Variovorax paradoxus: one gene and its partner. The protein of the gene in region 1 interacts with the protein of each later gene in a pairwise test. Links are inferred from orthologs where the notes say so. Each region holds a gene or a part of one and is shown in the gene's direction. Other genes may lie near its edges. The genes, in order: gyrA and gyrB.

Evidence for each region.
Region 2: the proteins of gyrA (region 1) and gyrB interact in binary tests that used the Escherichia coli proteins (3 or more experiments, as listed by UniProt). The link is inferred for Variovorax paradoxus from one-to-one orthologs.

Annotation. Positions count from the first base shown.
Region 1 is NZ_CP045644.1:6,663,502-6,667,024, forward strand. What follows is about bases 146-3,351. They hold gyrA (DNA gyrase subunit A), read left to right. Parts: upstream 146-505; coding sequence 506-3,151; downstream 3,152-3,351. Other genes in these bases: ompA (outer membrane protein OmpA), read right to left, coding at 146-281; GFK26_RS30930 (DUF2059 domain-containing protein), read left to right, coding at 3,148-3,351. Also shown: more of ompA, read right to left, coding at 1-145; more of GFK26_RS30930, read left to right, coding at 3,352-3,523. UniProt on the Escherichia coli protein: A type II topoisomerase that negatively supercoils closed circular double-stranded (ds) DNA in an ATP-dependent manner to maintain chromosomes in an underwound state.
Region 2 is NZ_CP045644.1:1,586,246-1,589,740, reverse strand. What follows is about bases 1-3,178. They hold gyrB (DNA topoisomerase (ATP-hydrolyzing) subunit B), read left to right. Parts: upstream 1-356; coding sequence 357-2,978; downstream 2,979-3,178. Other genes in these bases: GFK26_RS07140 (mobile mystery protein B), read right to left, coding at 3,053-3,178; dnaN (DNA polymerase III subunit beta), read left to right, coding at 1-222. Also shown: more of GFK26_RS07140, read right to left, coding at 3,179-3,495. UniProt on the Escherichia coli protein: DNA gyrase negatively supercoils closed circular double-stranded DNA in an ATP-dependent manner to maintain chromosomes in an underwound state.

The DNA of each region.
Region 1 (3,523 bases):
GGAGGCGGAGCAACCGGAGCGCCAGGCGTGGGAGCCACAGCAGCCGGGCCAGCCGGAACCAGAGCACCGTCGCAACCGGCGGCAGCCGTTGCGGGCGTCCAGTTGGCATCGCGCCAGCACAGTTCGTTCGTGCCATTCTTCCAGACGAGTTCGCCGGTGCCGTTTTGCCAGTTGTCGATCGTAGGACCGCCGTTCGCAGCGGTGACACGGGTCTGCGCGCCGGCGGCAGTGGCGAGCGCAGCGACTGCAAACATCATCGCCACTTTATTCAGTTTCTTCATGGTTCTCCTCTTGGGGAAAAAGCCGCAGCCGCGCTGCGAATCAAGGACGCTTTAAGTGACCACCACCCAAAACGTTGAGACGATTGTGCCATAGGGTCTTTGGCAAACAGGCCGCTGGACGCCCCCGAAGCGTAGGACGGAGGCGGAATAGAGCCCTTGTGTTGCGGCGGTGCGACACCCCTCACAGCGTAAAATTTCGCCTTCCTGCCGCCAGCCTCTAGCTCATGACCTCCTTCGCCAAAGAAACCCTGCCCATCAGTCTCGAAGAGGAAATGCGCAGCAGCTACCTCGATTACGCCATGAGCGTGATCGTCGGCCGGGCGCTTCCCGACGCCCGCGACGGCCTCAAGCCGGTGCACCGCCGGGTGCTGTACGCGATGCACGAGCTCAACAACGACTGGAACCGGCCGTACAAGAAGTCGGCCCGTATCGTCGGCGACGTGATCGGTAAGTACCACCCGCACGGCGACCAGTCGGTTTACGACACCATCGTCCGCCTGGCCCAGGACTTCTCGATGCGCCACATGCTGGTCGACGGCCAGGGCAACTTCGGGTCGGTCGACGGCGACAACGCGGCCGCAATGCGTTATACGGAAATCCGGCTGGCCAAAATTGCGCACGAAATGCTGGCGGATATCGACAAGGAAACCGTCGACTTTCAGGACAATTACGACGGCTCCGAAAAAGAACCGAAAGTTTTGCCCAGCCAGCTGCCGAATTTGCTGGTCAATGGCTCCGGCGGTATTGCGGTCGGCATGGCCACGAATATCCCGCCGCACAACCTGAATGAAGTGGTGGATGCGTGCCTGTATCTGCTGCGCAATCCGCAGGCCACCATCGACGAACTGATGGAAATCGTGCCGGCGCCGGACTTCCCCACCGCCGGCATCATCTACGGCATCAACGGCGTGAAGGACGGCTATCGCACCGGCCGCGGCAAGGTCGTGATGCGCGCCAAGTGCCACTTCGAGGACATCGACCGCGGCCAGCGCCAGGCGATCATCGTTGACGAGCTCCCCTACCAGGTCAACAAGAAGACGCTGCAGGAGCGCATGGCCGAGCTGGTGCACGAGAAAAAAATCGAAGGCATCAGCCACATCCAGGACGAGTCCGACAAGTCGGGCATGCGCCTGGTGATCGAACTCAAGCGCGGCGAAGTGCCCGAGGTCGTGCTCAACAACCTCTACAAGCAGACGCAGCTGCAGGACACCTTCGGCATCAACATGGTGGCGCTGGTCGATGGCCAGCCCAAGCTGTGCAACCTGAAGGACCTGATCGAGGTCTTCCTGCAGCACCGCCGCGAAGTGGTCACGCGCCGCACGGTCTTCACGCTGCGCAAGGCCCGCGAACGCGGCCACGTGCTCGAAGGCCTGGCGGTGGCGCTCGCCAACATCGACGAGTTCATTCGCATCATCCGCGAATCGCCCACGCCGCCGGTCGCCAAGGCCGAGCTCATGACCCGCAGCTGGGACAGCAAGCTGGTGCGCGAGATGCTCACGCGTTCGCGCGCCGACGGCGGCGTGATCAACGCCGATGACTACCGCCCTGAAGGCCTTGAGCGCGAATACGGCATGGGCGGCGACGGCCTGTACCGCCTGTCTGAAACGCAGGCGCAGGAAATCCTGCAGATGCGTCTGCAGCGCCTGACCGGTCTCGAGCAGGACAAGATCGTCGCCGAGTACAAGGACGTCATGGCCGAGATCGACGACCTGCTCGACATCCTGGCCAAGCCCGAGCGCGTCTCGATCATCATTGGCGACGAACTCGGCGAGATCAAGCAGGAGTTCGGCCAGTCGAAGGTCGGCGCCCGCCGCAGCCTGGTCGAGCACAGCGCCTACGACCTCTCGACCGAAGACCTGATCACGCCGACCGACATGGTCGTCACGCTCTCCCACAGCGGCTACATCAAGAGCCAGCCGCTGGGCGAGTACCGTGCGCAAAAGCGCGGTGGCCGCGGCAAGCAGGCCACGGCCACGAAGGAAGACGACTGGATCGACCAGCTCTTCATCGCCAACACGCACGACTACATCCTGTGCTTCTCGAACCGCGGCCGGCTGTACTGGCTCAAGGTGTGGGAAGTGCCGGCAGGCTCGCGCGGCTCGCGCGGGCGTCCCATCGTCAACATGTTCCCGCTGCAGGAAGGCGAGAAGATCAACGTCGCGCTCGCCCTCACTGGCGAGAAGCGCACCTTCCCGGCCGACCAGTACGTGTTCATGTCGACCTCGATGGGCACGGTCAAGAAGACGGCGCTCGACGAATTCAGCAACCCGCGCAAGGGCGGCATCATTGCCGTGAACCTCGATGAAGGCGACTACCTCATCGGCGCGGCACTCACCGACGGCAAGCATGACGTGATGCTGTTCAGCGACAACGGCAAGGCCGTGCGCTTCGACGAAGAAGACGTCCGCCCGCTGGGCCGCAACGCCCGCGGCGTGCGCGGCATGTCGCTGGAGCCGGGCCAGGGCGTGATCGCCATGCTGGTGGCCGAGGACGAGCAGCAAAGCGTGCTCACCGCCACCGAAAATGGTTACGGAAAACGCACAAGCATTACCGAATACACCCGTCATGGCCGCGGAACCAAAGGCATGATCGCGATTCAACAGAGTGAGCGCAACGGCAAGGTCGTTGCCGCCACGCTCGTTCATGCGGACGATGAGATCATGCTCATCACCGACAAGGGTGTGCTCGTGCGCACCCGTGTGGCCGAGATTCGCGAACTGGGTCGGGCGACGCAAGGCGTCACGCTGATCGGGCTCGACGAAGGCGCCAAACTCAGCGGGCTTCAACGCATCGTCGAAAACGACGCGGTCGGCGAAAGCGAGCCGGACGCAGACGACACTTCCACATCTTCAACGGAGAATCCTCAGTGAAAAAACAACTCAAGCTCGCACTCCTGACCGCCGCCCTCGCCGGCTCGTCCATGGCCGCCATGGCCCAGGACAAGGCCACGCTGATCAAGCAGTTCATCGAGATCCAGCGCCCCGGCATCGAATCGCTGGCACGCGGCCTGATCGAGCAGTCGAGCGCCCCCATCGCGCAAGCCGGTTCGCAGTACCTGCAGACGCAAGTGCCCGAAGCCAAGCGCGAGGCCGCCGCCAAGGCCGCTGACGCCGAGCTGAAGAAGTACTTCGACGACGCCTACCCGGTCGTGCGCGACAAGGCCGTGCAGATCGCCCCTGGCGCCCTCACGCCCATCCTCGAGCAGAACTTCACCGAAGACGAGCTCAAGCAGCTGCTGGCCT
Region 2 (3,495 bases), 5.1 Mb from region 1 along the record:
TCGAACAACGCCGAGCAGGAAGAAGCCCAGGACGAGCTCGACATCGACTACGGCGGCGACAGCATCGAAATCGGCTTCAACGTGACCTACCTGATCGACGCGCTGTCGAACATGGACCAGGACATGGTCAAGCTGGACCTGGCCGACTCCAACAGCTCGGCCTTGTTAACCATCCCCGAGAACGCATCTTTCAAGTACGTCGTGATGCCGATGCGCATCTAGACCCCCCAAGACACAGCGCCTTGCGCACACGACCCGCGGCCCTCCGCGGGTTTGCGCTTTCAAGAGGCGGCGAATTGAGCTTTTGAGAGCCCGACAAATCACGTGAATGCCGTGAGAGACAGAGGAATATCCGAATGAGTGCTGAAGAAAACAAGCCCGACGTGCCGCACACCGAGCCGGTCTACACCCCCGAAATCCAGATCGTGGCGCCCGAAGGCGTTGTCGCCGACTCCAGCTACGGCGAAGGCGCGATCACGATCCTCGAAGGCCTCGAAGCCGTGCGCAAGCGTCCGGGCATGTACATCGGCGACACCTCCGACGGCACGGGCCTTCACCATTTGGTGTTCGAAGTGGTCGACAACTCCATCGACGAAGCGCTCGCAGGCCATTGCGACGACATCGTCGTGACCATCCACTCCGACAACTCGATCTCCGTCACCGACAACGGCCGCGGCATCCCGACCGGCGTGAAGATGGACGACAAGCACGAGCCCAAGCGCTCGGCCGCTGAAATTGCGCTCACCGAACTGCACGCCGGCGGCAAGTTCAACCAGAACAGCTACAAGGTCTCGGGCGGCCTGCACGGCGTGGGCGTCTCGTGCGTGAACGCGCTGAGCGTGAAGCTGCGCCTCATCGTGCGCCGCGAAGGCAAGATCCACGAGCTCGAATTCAGCCGCGGCTTCGTGCAGAACCGCCTGCTCGACACCGTGAACGGCTTCGAGGTCTCGCCCATGAAGGTCATCGGCGACACCGACAAGCGCGGCACCGAAGTGCACTTTCTGCCCGACACGGAGATCTTCAAGGAAAACAACGATTTCCACTACGAGATCCTGAGCAAGCGCCTGCGCGAGCTGAGCTTCCTGAACAACGGCGTGCGCATCCGCCTGCTCGACGAGCGCACCGGCAAGGAAGACGACTTCTCCGGCGCCGGCGGGGTGCGCGGCTTCGTGGAGTTCATCAACAAGGGCAAGACCGTCCTGCACCCGAACTCGTTCTACGCAGCGGGCGAGAAGCCGGCCGACACCTACGGCGGCATCCCCGGCACGCACATCGGCGTCGAAGTGGCGATGCAGTGGAACAGCGGCTACAACGAGCAGGTGCTGTGTTTCACCAACAACATCCCGCAGCGTGACGGCGGCACCCACCTCACGGGCCTGCGCGCCGCGATGACCCGCGTCATCAACAAGTACATCGAAGAGAACGAGTTCGCCAAGAAGGCGAAGGTCGAGGTCACCGGCGACGACATGCGCGAAGGCCTGTGCTGCGTGCTGAGCGTGAAGGTGCCCGAGCCCAAGTTCTCCAGCCAGACCAAGGACAAGCTGGTGTCCAGCGAAGTGCGCGCGCCGGTGGAAGACATCGTCGGCCGCCTGCTCACCGACTACCTGCAGGAGCGTCCGAACGACGCCAAGATCATCTGCGGCAAGATCGTCGAGGCCGCCCGCGCCCGCGAAGCGGCCCGCAAGGCCCGCGAAATGACGCGCCGCAAGGGCGTGCTCGACGGCATGGGCCTGCCCGGCAAGCTGGCCGACTGCCAGGAAAAGGACCCCGCCCTGTGCGAGGTCTACCTGGTGGAGGGTGACTCCGCCGGCGGCTCCGCCAAGCAGGGCCGCGACCGGAAGTTCCAGGCCATCCTGCCGCTGCGCGGCAAGATCCTGAACGTCGAAAAAGCGCGCTACGAGAAGCTGCTCACCAGCAACGAAATTCTCACGATGATCACCGCGCTCGGCACCGGCATCGGCCGCGCCGGCGCAACCACGGCGGGCGGCGGCGCGGACGACTTCAACGTCGCCAAGCTGCGCTACCACCGCATCATCATCATGACCGACGCCGACGTGGACGGCGCGCACATCCGCACGCTGCTGCTCACGTTCTTCTACCGGCAGATGCCTGAGCTGGTCGAGCGCGGCCACATCTACATCGCGCAGCCGCCGCTGTACAAGGTCAAGGTCGGCAAGGAAGAGCAGTACCTGAAGGACGGCCCCGCGCTCGACGCCTTCCTGCTCAAGGTGGCGCTGAAAGACGCGAGCATCGAGACCGGCGGCGCCGCCTCGACCACGCTGTCGGGCGACACGCTGGCCGAGCTGGCGCGCAAGCACCAGGTGGCCGAGGCCGTGATTGCGCGCCTGCGCAACTTCATGGACGCCGAAGCGCTGCGCGCCATCGCCGACGGCGTGGCGCTCGACCTCGACACGCCGCCCGCCGCCGAGGCCTCGGCCGTGGCACTGCAAGCCAAGCTGCGCGAGCTCAACACGACCGGTGTGCCGGCCGAGGTAAGCAGCGAGTTCGACGCCCGCACCGACAAGCCGCTGCTGCGCATCAGCCGCCGCCACCACGGCAACATCAAGTCCAGCGTGATCACGCAGGACTTCGTGCACGGCGCCGACTACGCGGCACTGGCCGAAGCCGCCAACACCTTCCGCGGCCTGTTGAGCACCGAAGGCGCGCTGGTCAAGCGCGGCGAAGGCGAGCGTGGCAAGGAAGAAAAGGTCGACGACTTCCGCCAGGCCATGAAGTGGCTGATCGGCGAAGCCGAACGCGCCACCTCGCGCCAGCGCTACAAGGGTCTGGGCGAGATGAACCCCGAGCAGCTGTGGGAAACCACCATGGACCCGACCGTGCGCCGCCTGCTGCGCGTGCAGATCGACGACGCGATCGAAGCCGACCGCGTGTTCACGATGCTGATGGGCGACGAGGTGGAACCGCGCCGCGAGTTCATCGAGCAGAACGCGCTGCGCGCGTCGAACATCGACGTCTGACCGGGGAGGTCTTCCTCCCCGAGCCACAGCAGGGCGCTGGCGTTGCCGGCCCCTTCGTTCGTTTTCGGGTGAGCTCAGGTGCGAGCAAACGCGAGCAGCAGCTGGTAGTCGCCTTGGTCCGCGGCACGCAGGGCGGCCAGGTACCGCACCCGCGCGTCGTCGGCGGCGACCAGATTGCCGCCGTTTCCCCAGGAGAACGCAGGCTGGCCAAGGCTGCGTAGAAGCGCGTCGGCCATCATGCGAGAGTGCCGCCCGTTGCCGTTGGGGAACGGGTGAATCCAGACCAGGTCGCGGTGAAAGCGCGCTGCGATTTCGTCGGGGGGAAATGTGGCGTTGTCGACCCACCAGCGCGTGTTTCCGAACAGCTGCGCAAGCTTGACGCCCACCTGTGTCCAGTCGCAGCCGATGTTCTTGTCCGACTTGCGAAACGTGCCCGCCCACGCCCAGGTTTTGCCGAACATCTGTTCATGCAACGCCCGGCAGAACTCCTCGCTGAGGACGTCTGGTGACCGCAAGC